4 regions of the Bacillus sp. AFS031507 genome follow, and region 4 is predicted to be linked to each of the others. Evidence: riboswitches for the same ligand, from Rfam matches in the RefSeq annotation. Region 4 holds a riboswitch; each other region holds the start of a gene.
The links. Region 4 has a riboswitch for glycine ahead of gcvT (glycine cleavage system aminomethyltransferase GcvT). Riboswitches for the same ligand answer to the same signal wherever they lie in the genome.
Positions count from the first base shown of each region.

Region 1 (4,081 bases), on a different contig from region 4:
AACTCGTAACACCCTTAAAGAAGCAGAATACTCAAGAGCAGATATAACAAATATCACTATACTACTTAATAACAATCAGGTTATTGATACTCTTGGAAATAGAAATTTCTATCCTGCTGCGAAAATGAAAGAGGAATATTGGTATTCGTCAGTCCCACTTAATGGGATGAGTATGTTAGTTATGAGAAAGTTAAAATTAGAAAATAAGGAACAGCCTGTCATTTCACTAGTAAGGAGACTTTATAATCCCCAGACTCTCTTACCTGTAGGCATGCTTATTATTGATATCAATTTCAGAAGAATTGAAGAAATCTCTAACAAGGTAACAATCAGTAAAAATGGCTATTTTTCCATTTTAGATGCGAACGGGCATTATATTTACCATCCTGACTACTTAAAACTCGGGAAAAGGGTTGAATTCAAACAACTTTCAAACCTGAAAACAGAAGGAAGCAGCACGGAAATTTTAGAAAATGAACGGAGAGATTTTGTTACCTATACTTTCTCTCGAAACCTCGGCTGGAGGTTTCTATCGGCAGTCCCATACCGAGATTTGACGGGGGGAATCGTTCAAATTGAAAAAGCCATATCCTTAACCATTCTTGTCTCTTTGATCATTGCCTATTTGATCGGGTTCGGATTCGCCACAAGCATCATTCGGCCCATCCGTCGTCTGCAACATTTTATGAAGGAAGTTGAAATTGGAAAATTAGACGGCAGAGTCCGAGTGGATTCTAATGATGAAATCGGACAACTGACTGCTGGTTTTAATAATACAGTTGAGAAACTATCCAATCTACTTGAAGAAGTATACGTCTCTAAGTTAAAGGAAGCAGAAATGTCACTTAAACAAAAAGAAGTCGAATTAAAAATGCTGCAATCACAAATGAATCCCCACTTTTTATACAATTCTCTTGAAACTATAAGGGGTATGGCATTGGAAGAAAATCAGGAAAATATTGCAACCATGTCTTTCTCACTTGGAAAACTACTTCGGTATAATCTAAATAATCATTCATCTACCGTGAGTTTTAGAGAAGAAGTGAATTTTTGTGAAATGTATCTGCAGATTCAAAAGTTTCGCTTTGAGGACCGTTTTGAGTACATGTTTGATATTCCTCAATGGGTAATGGAACTGGAAATGGTAAAATTTTCCCTCCAGCCGTTGGTTGAGAATTGTTTTGTTCATGGTTTTGGTCCTAATACTAGAAAATTAAAAATTGTGATATCAGCTTTCCGTCATTCTGAATCTTCCGTTGTTATTCGCATTTCCGATACTGGTGAAGGAATAAAGGATCATATTTTAGAAGAAATCAAGAAAAGAATGGACTTAAAAACGGCCACTAGTGATGGGAAAAATATAGGAATCGTAAATGTTCATCAAAGAATTCATTATTTGTTTGGACCCGAGTATGGAATAACCATTCAAAGTGAACAGGGTTCAGGGACTGAGGTATTGATCCATTTACCGATACTAGATCATCATGTGGAGGAGGAGAGAGTATGAAGAAAAATATCTTGTTGGTTGATGATGAGAGATGGGTTCGAACAGCTCTTAAGTGGACGATAAACAAGTTGAAGCTTCCTTTGCAAGTGGTCCACGAATGTGAAAACGGGTTAGAAGCGCTCGACTGGATTAAGCATAATGATGCAGATCTAGTGTTAACGGATATTCGAATGCCGATAATGGACGGGCTTTCGTTAGTAAAAGAATTGAGTCAATTGAAGAAGAAACAGGATGTCATTGTGATCAGTGTTCATGACGAGTTTCAATTTGTTCAACATGCGATTCGAACAGGGGTAACCGATTATCTTCTAAAACCAGTAGAGGAAACCGAGTTAAAAGATTGCCTTGAAAAGTGGCTAGAAATGAAATCAAAAGAAGAGACAAAAAGGAATACTCCAAAAAATGAGGATGAAAATCTTCCTTCCTCAACGATCGAAAAGGTTTTGCAGTATTTAGAAAAAACACCATTAGACCAAATTACACTGAAAGATGCGGCAGAATCTGTCCATATGAATCCTAGTTATCTTAGTCAATTATTCAAACAACAGCTGAACAAAAAGTTTGTCGATTATATTACCGAGCTGCGAATTGAGGAAAGCAAACGTTTGTTACTAAAAACAACCTTACGATTAGCTGAAATTGCTGAGAGAGTTGGATACTCGGATTTAGCTTATTTTAGTAACAACTTTAAGAGGCTTACAGGCTTTTCACCATCAGAGTTTCGAAAATCAGCGCTTGTAAAGGTACCGGAAAAAACTCCATAAAGGTCGACGGGCCAAGATCTAGTTTTTGGCTTTTTTTTTTTGATTGATTTAAGTTTGCGCTTAATTTATATCAATTTTGCGTTCTTATATGTTTTAAAGCTAGGACTTTAGCTATGGGTATATATATCTGAATGTTTTAAATCTTAAAAAATACAAATTCACCTAAAATGATACGTTTATGATTTAACTAGTTTTACACTTTTTTGTAAGTATTTAAATAGGAAATCGGGGGAGAAATAGAATGAAACTATTTTCAAAAAAATCATCAACAAGTGTCTGATAACAATGCCCTCTATATTTCTAAAAAATTATAATAATATTTAAATTCAGAAAATTCATTTGACATCATGCTTTCGATAGATTAGGATTTAATTATATTAATAATTGCGGATGAGTATTGTGGGAGAGACTAAACGCATCGTTTAGCACCGAAGGAGCAAGTCCCAAAAATTGGGCTCAATCTCTCAGGTAAAAGGACCACAATAGGACGCGTCTCTGGAGAGCGCCATGTGCCACCAAAGGAGTTATACTCTCAGGTAAAAGGACAGAGGAAAATGGGGAACGCCTATTTTTCTCTGTCCTTTTTTTTGTGGAGAAAAATAGTAAGAAACAAAAAAGGAGGAGTTAAAGACAAAACTAATAATTGGAGAGGCGCATCATGATTGTCCTGTTGAATATATATTTTTTAGAAAAATGTAAGCGCTTATTTATGCCTAATTGACTAAATAAATATTAAACTTTCATTGGGATCCATTTGCAATTATTGATTTTACATATTATTTAAAGCCATCAAAAAATTGCAAACATCCTTGAAAAGTAGAGAGAGGGAATTCATATGCAGGAACAAACATTGTCAAGAGGATTAAAAAACAGGCACGTTCAACTTATCGCTATTGGCGGGGCTATCGGAACAGGATTATTTCTTGGAGCAGGTAAATCTATTCATTTAGCAGGTCCATCGATTTTATTTGCCTACTTGATTACAGGGGTCATTTGCTTTTTAATCATGCGCGCCCTTGGAGAACTGCTTTTATCCAATTTGAAATACCATTCTTTTGTTGACTTTGTAAGAGACTATTTAGGTAATATGGCAGCATTTATTACAGGCTGGACCTACTGGTTTTGCTGGATTTCAATTGCAATGGCGGATTTAACAGCAGTTGGTCTCTATACTCAGTTTTGGTTTCCAAGTGTACCACAGTGGATGCCAGGATTAATTGCACTAGTCGTTTTGCTCGTTATGAACCTTGCAACCGTAAAGCTTTTTGGCGAAATGGAATTCTGGTTCGCCTTAATTAAAGTTATTGCGATTCTTGCATTAATTGTTGTCGGAATTTTCATGATTATTAAAGGCTTTTCCACAAATTCAGGCGCATCCAGTTTCACGAATCTATGGAGTCACGGCGGCATGTTCCCAAATGGGATAAATGGCTTTATCCTCTCATTCCAGATGGTGGTGTTTGCGTTTGTTGGCATTGAACTTGTAGGACTAACTGCAGGTGAAACAGAAGACCCGGAAAAAGTTATCCCAAAAGCAATCAATAATATCCCTATTCGGGTATTAATTTTCTACATTGGCGCCCTTATTGTCATAATGAGTATTTATCCGTGGAACGCCATCAATCCAGAGAAAAGCCCATTCGTTCAAGTATTCGTGGCGGTTGGTATCGCTGCAGCTGCTGGTATCGTCAATTTTGTCGTTCTAACATCTGCAGCTTCGGCATGTAACAGCGCCATTTTCAGTACAAGCCGGATGGTATACTCACTTGCCAGAGATAAAAATGCACCTGTACCATTTGCAAAACTTACT
Region 1 is NZ_NUOW01000025.1:44,759-48,839, forward strand. Features, by position in the region: gene COE25_RS21605 (sensor histidine kinase) at 1-1,507, shown strand, start outside; gene COE25_RS21610 (response regulator transcription factor) at 1,504-2,271, shown strand; glycine riboswitch at 2,662-2,761, shown strand; gene COE25_RS21615 (amino acid permease) at 3,107-4,081, shown strand, end outside.
Region 1: another riboswitch for glycine. It lies ahead of COE25_RS21615 (amino acid permease); the one in region 4 lies ahead of gcvT (glycine cleavage system aminomethyltransferase GcvT).

Region 2 (4,081 bases), on a different contig from region 4:
CAGCTGTACTAATCGTCCAAAGAGCCGAGTTTGAAACTGATAATCCCTGGGATTGTTGAAGCATGGATGGCAGCCAAATCATCAAGCCATTATAACCTGCAATTTGGACCGTTGCCATGATAGCTAAAGCAATCGTCGTAACTGAAGTTCTTGGAGTAGCAAACAATTGCTTTAAATTCGCTTGCTTTGGCACAAGTTGTTTTTTCTTTTGTGATGCCAGCCACACGGGTGATTCGTCTAATTTTTTTCGGACGATAAAGGCGAATATAACCGGAACCAATCCGATGAAAAACAATCCTCTCCATCCCCAAGCAGGCAGGATCATGGCACTAAGAAGTGCAGCCAGAATCACACCGTATTGTGCACCGATGCTAACATAAGAAGAAGCGCGTCCTTGTTTATTCTTTGGCCATGCTTCAGCCACAAGCGCCATACCAATTCCGTATTCCCCACCTGCGCCTAAGCCGGCAATAAACCTAAAGATGTATACTTGTTCAATATTTACGGCTAAACCAGTTAATGCCGTTCCGATAGCAAATAGTAGAATCGTATAGGTAAATATTTTAACTCTCCCAAATTTATCTGCTAAGATACCGAAAATGATTCCTCCAGCGAGCATACCTAAATTGGTAATCGAAGAAATAAGACCTCCAGCAACCATGTCAATATGAAACTCTGCAATAATCATCGACATCGCAAAGGAGATAAACATGATATCCATGCCCTCTAAAGTTAAACCTGCTACTGATGCAACTACTGTTTTTTTACGATAATCCATTTTTGTCGTTCTCCTTTCAAGCCTCACAGGACTTTGATTAAAAGATTATGGGCAAAAATAAAATGCCCTTTCATCCAAAGGACAAAAGGGCATTCATATACATAATTAGTATGATGAAGTTTACTTTTGCCTTTTTGGCCTCTCTGGACCAAATTAAAGGAATTTAATTTCATCTAATAGTAACACGATACATTTCATGTGACAATATTTTTATTATATTGCAAGAATTCTACTTTACGCAGATATTCTAATATTTTTTCCCTTTGTCCTTTTAAATGAATACACTATGAATAAAAGAATGAACCATAATGGTGTCATTAATAAAGCGACACGAGTTGATTCTGCAAATAGCATAATAATGAGAATAAATGCAAATAACGAGAGAACAAGATAATTAATAAATGGGGTAAATGGTGCTTTAAAAATCGACTTTTCATGTAAATCTGGGCGTGATTTCTTATATCGCAGATGACAAATTAAGATAATGCTCCAAACCCAAATAAAACAAATCGCACTAATCGTTGTCACGATACCAAAGGCTTGTTCTGGAATCAGCTTACTTAAAAGAGCTCCGACGGATAGAACAAGTGCAGATATAAATAATGCGTTACTCGGTACATGATTTTTATTTAATTTAGCAAAATTCGCGGGTCCTTGTTGATGATTACTTAAATTAAATAATATGCGGCTCGTTGAAAACAATCCACTGTTACAGGCAGACGCAGCAGATGTTAAGACGACAAAGTTAATAATTCCTGCAGCAATCGGAATACCAACTAAACTAAACGTTTTTACAAAAGGACTGTTTGCTGCATTCAGTTGCGTCCATGGATTGATGCATAAAAGGATAATAAGGGCTCCCACATAGAAAAACAGTATTCTTAAAGGTATTTTATTTATTGCAGATGGGATATTTTTTTGTGGATTGGATGTTTCGGCTGCTGATACACCTACTAATTCAACACCTACAAATGCAAAGACAACCATTTGAAAAGAAAGTAAGAAACCTGATAATCCATTTGGGAAAAGACCACCATGGCTCCATAGATTTTTTACTGTAACCGTTCCTGAATCTGTTTGAAATCCAATAATTAACAAAATGACCCCTATGATGATTAAAGCAAGAATGGTGATCACTTTGATTAAAGCAAACCAAAACTCTAATTCTCCAAATAGCTTTACTGTTAATAAATTTAGTCCCAATAATAGAATTAAACAGACTATAGCAGGCATCCATTGTGGGATATCGAACCAATATTGCACGTATACACCAACAGCAATAATATCAGCCATAGCTGTCATAATCCAACAAAACCAATAGGTCCATCCAGTTACATAACCAGCCCACGGTCCAATATAATCCTCGGCGAAGTCCGTAAATGATTGATAGCCCTTATTTGATAAAAGAAGTTCTCCTAATGCCCTCATTACAAAAAAACATGCGATACCCACAATTAAGTAGGCAAAAATGATAGATGGACCTGCTAACTGAATGGCTTTCCCTGAACCTAGGAATAAACCTGTACCAATCGTACCTCCAATCGCAATCAGTTGTACGTGCCGATTTTTTAAATCTCTTTTTAATTCTTGTTGTGCCACTTCTTTTGCCCCCTCATTTAGTAATAATTTCCTTTGTCCACTATGTGAAGATATGAACAATGAGTTAAACACCATAAAAAAAGAGATTGGAATTTCTCCAATCTCATCGGTCATAAGAATAACAAATAATATCCATTACTCTTTTGTCAGAATAACAAATAAAACTCGTACTCTTCTGTCCTTTTGCCTGAGATTGTGAACCCTTCGGCGCCGCATATTTCCTGCGGTCTCTCCAGAAGCTGCTCCTGCTATAGTTTGACCCATAGCAATCATAGCTTGCTTAGTATTTAATTTATGTAGAAGAACAAATGGTTCAAAATCCCCCGCTAAAAAAAGTTATGCATCATTACATCTTATCTCACAAACTAAATTATTGTTAAATAATTTCTAATTTTAGTAGTATTCAATCACTTTGTCAATAATTAATTTCAGAGAATCTAGATTTATGGAGAAACAAAAAATGAACCCACTGCAAGGGATTGGGTTCATTTATATCGCAATCGTTGATTCTGCATCCTTAATCTCCTAGTACCAAAAAATATTGAATATGATTTGCTGAGATGGGCGTAATCGCGATTATACGATAGCCGATACTTAGTAATTGCGACAAAGTTTCAGCACAATTGTGACGTGGAGGCTCAATCGGAGCATGGAAACTTTTATAAAGATTAATAAATTGATTATTATTTGTACAGTGAAGCAAGATCACATGTCTACCAGTCCATGCTTGACCAATCATGGTTTGTGGTTGGGTTTGTATTTCCCTTTTGATTCTCATAATGAACACCCTCAAGTATTGATACAATAGAATATGGATATAACCCTGTCCAATGTTCTTGGAAAATTAGGAAGTTTTTTTATATGATCCAAATATCTCCATAACAGCAAAAATGGGGTGTTTACTTAAACTCCCCCTCACCTTTTATTAGTTATTATATTTGGCAGATTTGTGAACTCACTCCATACGTCGAGGTTTTGCAGGATCACAATTGGGTGAGTCAAGATTTGCCGATTCTGCTAATTTCATAAGATAATAACATTCTTCACGGTACATATGATCCGCCATTAGGGGGGCGAATGTTCCTAATGCTTGCTTACTTAGTCTAAGTTCTTCTATTTCATGTAGAAAATTTTGAAATAATTTTATTTCTAACTGGCTGTCTGAATTCAATTTTAACAAAGCAGGGAACGAGTTCAAATTAGTTCTTAAATATCCTGCTAGTTCAACTGATTTCAGGTAAAAATCTTCAAAGTTCTTCCTAAATGTATTACTTTTCTCAATGAGTTTCTTTTCAACACTATCTAAATTAGAGGAAATTGCCTCTGAATGACCCGCAGCATCTAATAACCATAAAAGATGATGATGTAGTTCATGGTAAACAGGAGGAACTTCCCCTGCTTTTAGGTGTATTAAAATTCTTAAGTATTCCTCTAATTCATTGACCATATGATTGATGAAGGTTGGCGAAAGGTGCATTTTTATTTTCCCAATCAGATGTTTTCTTAATAAGTCCATTTTAAATTCCCGTAATCTTATAACCTCTGTTTCAGCTTCGATTGTTAATGTCACTAAATCTGAGGAATTTGCACGATCCAGAAGCTTGTCAAAAACTCGAATAAAAGATGATGCCTTTTCAATTTCCTCTTTTTGAACGGGTGCAAGAGCTTCATAAATAAACCGCGAATGATCACCTAATATTTGTA
Region 2 is NZ_NUOW01000006.1:221,057-225,137, forward strand. Features, by position in the region: gene COE25_RS07810 (MFS transporter) at 1-778, opposite strand, end outside; gene COE25_RS07815 (amino acid permease) at 1,013-2,377, opposite strand; glycine riboswitch at 2,543-2,623, opposite strand; gene COE25_RS07820 (hypothetical protein) at 2,895-3,155, opposite strand; gene COE25_RS07825 (DUF2935 domain-containing protein) at 3,333-4,081, opposite strand, start outside.
Region 2: another riboswitch for glycine. It lies ahead of COE25_RS07815 (amino acid permease); the one in region 4 lies ahead of gcvT (glycine cleavage system aminomethyltransferase GcvT).

Region 3 (4,081 bases), on a different contig from region 4:
TCTGTAATCCCGTCCAGATTGACATGTTGAGCAAATTTAAATGGACCAATTTCTGATAGATCTGTTTCCGTTAACTTTTGTAAAATACCTTCTGCCTTTGGACCTTGGATGGCAAGCTGTGCAGTGTCATTCGAAATATTTTGGAGCGTCACATCACCTTTTACATGCTGCTTCATCCATTCATAATCTTTCTCAATGTTTGCGGCATTAATGACGAGTAAATATTTTTCATCTGCTAATTTGTACACTAATAAATCATCGACTGTTCCGCCGTCTGGATAGCACATTGCTGTATATTGTGCTTGATCGATACTAAGCTTTGTTACATCGTTAGTGACAAGGTAGTTAATGTAACTCTCTGCATCTTGGCCCTCAACAAGCACTTCACCCATATGTGAGACATCAAAAAGACCTGCTTTTGTTCGAACCGCCTCATGCTCATCTAAAATGCTGGAAAACTGTACTGGCAATGCCCAGCCTCCAAAATCAATGACCTTCGCACCTGATTTTCCATAAATATCAAAAAGTGGTGTTTGCTTTAATACTGTTGCTGTCCCCATTGATAGACCCCCTACTTATGATTTCCGACAAAATAGTCGTTCCTTCACCTGTTTACCTGTTTCTGTCGTTGCTAGACCTCCAAGCGCAGTTTCTCGAAGTGTCCGAGGCATATCTTTTCCGACCCTATACATCGCTTCAATCACTTCATCACACGGAATGCGGCTTTCAATCCCAGCAAGAGACATATCAGCCGCTGAAAATGCGATGGAGGTTCCAATCACATTTCGCTTTATGCAAGGCACTTCAACAAGACCTGCTACTGGATCACAAACTAAACCCAAGAGTGACTTCATGGCAATGGCGGTCGCATTCACTGCTTGCTGTGGCGTGCCCCCTTTTAACTCAACGATTGTTCCTGCGGCCATGGCTGTTGCGGATCCTACCTCTGCCTGGCAGCCTCCAGCCGCCCCTGAAATGAACGAACGGTTTGCAATGACAAACCCAAGCATACTTGCCGTAAACAACCCCATGACTAAATCTTTATAGGGTGTGCCATCATTTTTATGAAGCGAAAACAATACACCAGGCAAAATACCGGCTGCCCCAGCAGTTGGAGTGGCTACAATAACCCCCATCCGTGCATTGCTTTCAGAAGTTGCCAATGAAAAGCTCATTGCATTGCTTACATAACTACCTGACAGAGATTTACCTTGATGTACGTAATCATACATTTTCACGGCATCCCCGCCAGAAATTCCACTCGGTGCGGTTGAGGCATCTTTTATACCGCTATCAACGGCTTCTTTCATTTTGATCAATCGCTCTTCCATCATGCTAATAATGGTTTCTTGGTCTCTTCCTGATTTTTCTGTTTCCATCATCAACATGATTTCACCAATGGTTTTTTGTTCTCTTTCACAAGCTTCAATCAGCTCTTTCATGGACTGTATCTTCATTAAATTGCCTCCATAAGTACTTTCCCTCTTGGTTGATAAGAACTAGCAAGGACTGTAAAGTCATCGCCTGCACTTAAACGAATATCTACCATCTTCTCGTTAATCATAAAGATTTTTGATAAGCCTCCACCAAGTGATGCACCGCCAACCTTTACAACACGATCTTCGTGTTTCACTGTCACGATTGTTGTATTTGGGTGGTCATAGTAGTCACAGATATCTTCAAATTCGAAATTGTACTGCATGCCAACTTCTTTTGCCCACTCCAATGAATGTTTAATGCGTGTATCATCGGTATCCATCCCAAGCAATCCGCCAAGAAGTGCTTTATCTGTTCCATGTCCTTGATAAGTTTCAGCAAAGGAATCATAAAATACAATCTTGACCTCTTGTGGACATTCTCCTAACAGTTCATAAATAAATTTCCCGATAGATACGACACCTGCTGTATGAGAACTCGACGGTCCCACCATAATCGGGCCAATAATGTCAAAACAACTCTGAAATTCCATCCTCATACCCCTTTCTTATACTGTGATTGCCTGTTGAAATAACGGATAGACTCCACAAATTGCTTTGGTTGTTTCTTTTGCTTTCTCAAGTACGGCTTTGTCCCCTTTGCTCTTCAAAACATCAGCGATAACTTGCCCGATTTTCACCATATCATCCTGTTTCATACCTCGTGTCGTTAAAGCCGCTGTTCCCATGCGAATACCGCTCGTAACAAACGGCTTTTCTGGATCAAATGGAATGGTATTTTTATTTACAGTAATGCCTGCTTCTTCTAATAATTTTTCTGCTTCTTTTCCAGTTAAATTCCACGGACGTAAATCTAAAAGGACGATATGATTATCCGTTCCACCAGAAACAAGGGCTGCACCTTCATTTTTTAATGTTTTGCCTAGTGTGTCGGCATTTAGAATGATTTGTTTTGCATATTCCTTAAAGCTTGGCTGCAATGCTTCATTGAATGCAACCGCCTTAGCTGCAATAATATGCATTAACGGGCCGCCTTGAATCCCTGGGAACACCGATTTATTAATGACTTTTATCATCTCTTCATCATTTGTTAAAATAATGCCGCCGCGCGGTCCTCGCAACGTTTTATGCGTAGTGCTCGTTACTACATCTGCGTATGGAACCGGCGATGGATGAAGACCTGCTGCAACAAGTCCCGCAATATGCGCCATATCTACCATGAATTTTGCGCCAACTTGATCAGCAATTTGTCTAAACCGTGCAAAATCAATCGTTCTAGTGTAAGCACTTGTACCTGCAATGATCAATTTCGGTTTTTCTTTTTTCGCGATCGCTTCCAGTTCATCATAATCAATCAATTGAGTATCTTCTCTCACACCATAGGACACTACCTCAAACCATTTTCCTGAAACACTAACAGGACTTCCGTGCGTTAAGTGCCCGCCATGAGAGAGGTTCATCCCCATCACTTTATCACCAGGTTGAAGCAGTGCGAAAAATACAGCAAAATTTGCTTGTGCACCTGAGTGAGGCTGAACATTGGCATATTTAGCACCAAACAGCTGAGTTAGGCGGTCAATCGCTATTTGTTCTGCCACATCGACAAATTCACATCCGCCATAGTAACGCTTCCCTGGATAGCCTTCTGCATATTTGTTCGTCATCACACTTCCCATTGCTTCTAAAACATCTTGGCTTACGAAGTTTTCAGAAGCGATCAACTCCAATGTTTGATGCTGACGATGCTGCTCTTTCCTAATTGCTTCAAAAATAGTTGAATCATTTTGTTGTAAACTCAAACCGTTTCCCCCTTGATTCGTTGTATTAGCTACCTCTATCAGTGTTTAACCTCGGATTTTATCTGTTTATTCCCAAGATAAAATCTGAAGCGAAACCATACTTTTTTGCACGCAAAAAAGGACAGAAAAGGGTAGCACATGGCTTTCTTCTACCCTTCTCTGTCCTTTTACCTGAGAGTTTAAGTTCGATTAAGAACCTTCCCCTTTGGTGGCGTAAACTGTATACGCGCTCTCCAGAGTTGCGTCCAATTGTGGTTCCATCTACCTGAGAGATTTGTTCCAAGGGTCTTTTTGGAACTTGCTCCTTCGGTGGCGTGTAAACTTGCACTCTCCCACAATCATCTTCCGCTTATTTATTTTTATTATTTTCAGAATAATAGTTAATGGAATCTAAGTCAAGCTTTTTTGAAAGCGGAAACATTATTTATTAATAAAAGTCATTTTTTTGGGTTGCCACTTAATTTTCTGCTACTTGTTGTTGATTCTCCTGATCCGCATAATCCGCCTTCTTTGTCAACATCTTATAAATCGCAATCAGCATGATAAACCAAACAGGTGTTACGAACAAGGCAACACGAGTGTCTTCCGCAAGTGCAAGTACGACAAGGACGAACGCTAGGAAGACAAGGATTAAGTAATTGGAAAATGGATAAAGCGGCAATTTAAATTTGTTCACTTTTGCAAGATCTGGTCTGGTTTTGCGGTATTTCAAATGACTGACGACAGTAATACCCCAAATAAAGATGAAACATACTGTAGAAATACTTGTAATCAGCGTAAATACTCCTTCTGGCATTACATAGTTCAACACAACGGCAATTAAAATAACAACAGTGGAAAAGAACA
Region 3 is NZ_NUOW01000025.1:48,865-52,945, reverse strand. Features, by position in the region: gene gcvT (glycine cleavage system aminomethyltransferase GcvT) at 1-560, opposite strand, end outside; gene sdaAA (L-serine ammonia-lyase, iron-sulfur-dependent, subunit alpha) at 576-1,457, opposite strand; gene COE25_RS21625 (serine dehydratase beta chain) at 1,457-1,969, opposite strand; gene glyA (serine hydroxymethyltransferase) at 1,985-3,235, opposite strand; glycine riboswitch at 3,478-3,580, opposite strand; gene COE25_RS21615 (amino acid permease) at 3,693-4,081, opposite strand, start outside.
Region 3: another riboswitch for glycine. It lies ahead of glyA (serine hydroxymethyltransferase); the one in region 4 lies ahead of gcvT (glycine cleavage system aminomethyltransferase GcvT).

Region 4 (4,081 bases):
TTGAAACAACAAACATGGACTTATTTGCATGAATGATTTCCTCAAGCTCTTTTAACGGCTCGACTCGCCCAAAGAAGTTTGGATATTGGACGATAACGGCTGCAACATCTTCATTAACGAGTCCTTTTAATGCTTCAAGATCTGTTACACCATCTTTGACTGGTACTTCAATCACATTGAGATACTGACCCTTTGCATAAGTTTTTAGAACATCACGTGATTCTGGATGTACAGCACTGGATACGACTATCGTTTTTCGTTTGGTATGGCCTGCACTAAGCATTGCTGCTTCAGCAAGAGCAGTTCCGCCATCATACATCGATGAGTTGGCAACATCCATTCCAGTTAACTCACAAATCATGGTTTGGAATTCAAAGATAGCTTGAAGTTCACCTTGTGAAATTTCTGGTTGATAAGGTGTATATGCTGTATAAAATTCTGATCTAGAAATAACATGGTCGACAATTACAGGCATGTAATGGTCATAAACACCAGCACCTATAAAAGATACGTTTCTTTTCAGGTCAGCGTTCCGACTAGCCATCTTAAAAAGCTCTTTCATTAAGTCTGTTTCAGACTTTGCCGCTTTTATATTGTACTCACCCTTAAATCTTACTTTCTCAGGGATATCGCTAAACAGTTCATCAATAGAGGAAACTCCAATTGCCTCAAGCATAGTTTTCTTATCTTGTTCAGTCATAGGTAAATAGCGATGTTTCATAAACCTAACTCCCTTCTGTTATTTCTTTTCTTTTTTATAAAAAGGTGTTGGAACTACAGTAGCTTTTAAACGTTTGCCGCGAATTTCAACTTCAACTTCGGATTCAATACCCGCAAATTCTGCATTGATTAGGGCAAGACCAATATTCCTCTTTAACGTGGGTGATTGCGTTCCAGTTGTAACCTCACCAATTAACTGATCACCTTTATATACAGGGTAGCCATGACGTGGAATCCCACGATCAATCATTTCGATTCCAACCAATTTTCTTGTTAAGCCCTTTTCTTTTTGTTGGATTAACGCTTGTTTCCCGATAAAGTCATCTTCTTTGTTTAATTTCACAGCGAAGCCAATTCCAGCTTCAAGTGGTGAAATTTCTGGAGATAGTTCTTGACCATAAAGCGCTAAAACTGCTTCAAAGCGAAGTGTGTCGCGTGACCCTAATCCACATGGGATTACTCCATCTTCTTTACCTGCAGTTAAAATGTCTCTCCAAAGGTCCACAACATCTTCTGCATCGCAATACACTTCAAAGCCATCTTCACCAGTATAACCAGTTCTTGATACAAGTGCCTTTTTTCCATTTAGGATTACATCTTGTTGGAATTTGAAAAAGCCAATTTGGCTTAAATCATTATCTCCCGCAAGCTTTTGCAATACTTTTTCCGCAAGTGGTCCCTGGATAGCCAGCTGTGCTGTTTTTTCCGATAAGTTTTCTAAAGAGACATCACCAGTTAAATGGTCTTCAAGCCATTTGTAATCTTTTTCAATATTTGATGCGTTTACTACTAAAAGGTAATGATTGTCTTCAATCTTATATACAAGCAGGTCATCAACAGTACCGCCATTTTCATAACACATGGCTGTGTACTGGGCACCTCCATTTTTTACTTTTGAAATGTCATTAGTCATCATTTTTTGTAAAAATGCTAAGCTATTAGTGCCTTTTACTTCTACTTCACCCATATGGGAAACATCAAATAATCCTGCACAAGAGCGAACAGCTTCATGCTCTTCTTTAATGCTAGAGAATTGGACCGGCAGTGCCCAACCTCCAAAATCAATGGTTTTTCCTCCCCATTCTTTATACACATCAAAAAGTGGAGTTCGTTTTAATTCAGACATTCTTAATCCTCCTTCAATCTTTGGCGCAAATTATTCAATGGATAATGTAAAAAAGGACAGAAACCTCCTATGAAACGTAAGAAGGTCTCTGTCCTTGCACCTGAAAGTTTACCTAAAAAGGCTTTCCCCTTTGGTGGCTGCTTAAAGCTAGCAGCGCTCTCCAGAGCTGCGTCCTACAAGAGTTCTTTTGCCTGAGAGATTCACATTTCTGCTTGCTCCTTCGGCGCTACATAAGTAGTCTCTCCCCTTGTTATCATTCGCATTATAATATTATCCAAATTGGTCATACTAATTATACTTATAAAATAAATTACCTTATTAAAATATTTAAAACATTCAAAGCTATTATTATCCTACCATTAAAATAATACATTGAGCAATAACTTTATTAGAAAAGCATATAGCTGGAAATTGAATAAAAAGGAGCTGGAACCATGTCGATCGAAATTGAATTTGATTCCTCTTGGAAGGATGATTTTTTACATAGAATTGAAAACGATGGTCCATGGGGGAATTGGGAAATTTTTAAACTAGCAATTGGAGTTGAAAAACATCTCGTCATTCCAGATTTCAAAGGTTTATTGGCACCAAGTCATTTACCCAATCTAACCCCACTTCCTCACCAGCTTGAAACAGCTAAACAAGTAATTGAAAATATGAATGGGAAAGCCATCCTTGCCGATGAAGTAGGACTCGGAAAAACGATTGAGGCCGGGCTGATTCTAAAAGAATATATGATTCGCGGATTGGTGAAAAAAGTATTAATTCTTGTCCCTGCATCGTTAGTTACTCAATGGTCGATGGAGTTGAATAGCAAATTTTTCATTCCAGCCATTTCACAAAGGAAAAGCTATGTGTGGGAACAGTGCGATGTTGTCGTTTCGTCAATTGATACGGCTAAACGAAATCCTCATCGAGACATAATTTTTAAGCAGGACTATGACCTTATTATCATTGATGAAGCCCATAAACTTAAAAATAACAAAACAAAAAACTACGAATTTGTCCAAAATCTGAAAAAGAAATTTTGTTTACTATTGACGGCAACACCTATTCAGAACCGTATCGAGGAAATTTTTAATCTGGTTTCATTATTAAAACCAGGACATTTAGGCAGCGAAACGACATTCTTTGAAAAATACAAACGAGATGCACGTTCATTAAATGATGATGAGCATTTAAAAGAATTAGTAAACAAGGTTATGATTCGGAACCGGCGGGCAGATACAGGCATTGAGTGGACGAAAAGGCATGTGGAAACCATTCCAATTGAATGCACTCAAGAGGAGAAAGATCTTTATGAGTCAATTACTGAATTAAAAAATGAGGGGAATTGGGCACAGACAAGTTCATTCTCCGTAATGACATTACAGCGTGAGGCATGCAGCAGTAGAGAAGCAGTTTTTTATACATTAAAAAACATGCTCCAAAAAAAGGAAAATCCAACCCCAGCTTTTGAAGAACAAATTCAGTATTTAATAAAAAAAGTCGAAGCTGTCCAGAAGAATTCAAAAGCGGAAAAAGCATTAGAATTAATTCAAAAAGTAAATGATAAAGTGATTATTTTTACAGAATACCGAGCAACACAAATGTACCTCCAATGGTATTTAAAACAGCATGGAATTTCATCTGTCCCTTTTCGGGGCGGCTTTAAGCGTGGAAAAAAGGACTGGATGAGAGAATTATTCCAAAAGCATGCTCAAGTCCTTATAGCAACTGAAGCGGGCGGTGAAGGAATTAACCTTCAATTTTGTAATCATATAATTAACTTTGATTTGCCATGGAATCCAATGAGGCTCGAACAACGAATTGGTCGTATCCATCGTCTGGGCCAGGAAAAGGATGTCATGATTTATAATTTTGCGATAAAAAATACTGTCGAAGAACATATTTTGAAGCTTCTTTATGAGAAAATACATTTATTTGAAAAAGTAATTGGTGAACTTGACGATATATTAACTAAGTTGGAATTTGGCAATATAGAAGACCATTTAATCGATATTTTTGGACAATCCTCATCCGAAGGCGAAATGCGAATTAAAATGGAAAATTTATCATCAATGATTGAATTTGCTCAGGACATGAAGAAGGGAGATTCCCATGCAGCAACAGGAAATTCATAACTTTTTATTGAACTATTTTCAGGCTAATGACTGTGCAATTGTGGAGAATAGCCAAGGTTATTTAACTGTTCAGTTAACAGTTGAACTTGATAAGGAATTAATGAATCGGCCT
Region 4 is NZ_NUOW01000003.1:84,781-88,861, reverse strand. Features, by position in the region: gene gcvPA (aminomethyl-transferring glycine dehydrogenase subunit GcvPA) at 1-721, opposite strand, end outside; gene gcvT (glycine cleavage system aminomethyltransferase GcvT) at 740-1,846, opposite strand; glycine riboswitch at 1,933-2,012, opposite strand; glycine riboswitch at 2,016-2,103, opposite strand; gene COE25_RS04260 (DEAD/DEAH box helicase) at 2,281-3,969, shown strand; gene COE25_RS04255 (YqhG family protein) at 3,947-4,081, shown strand, end outside.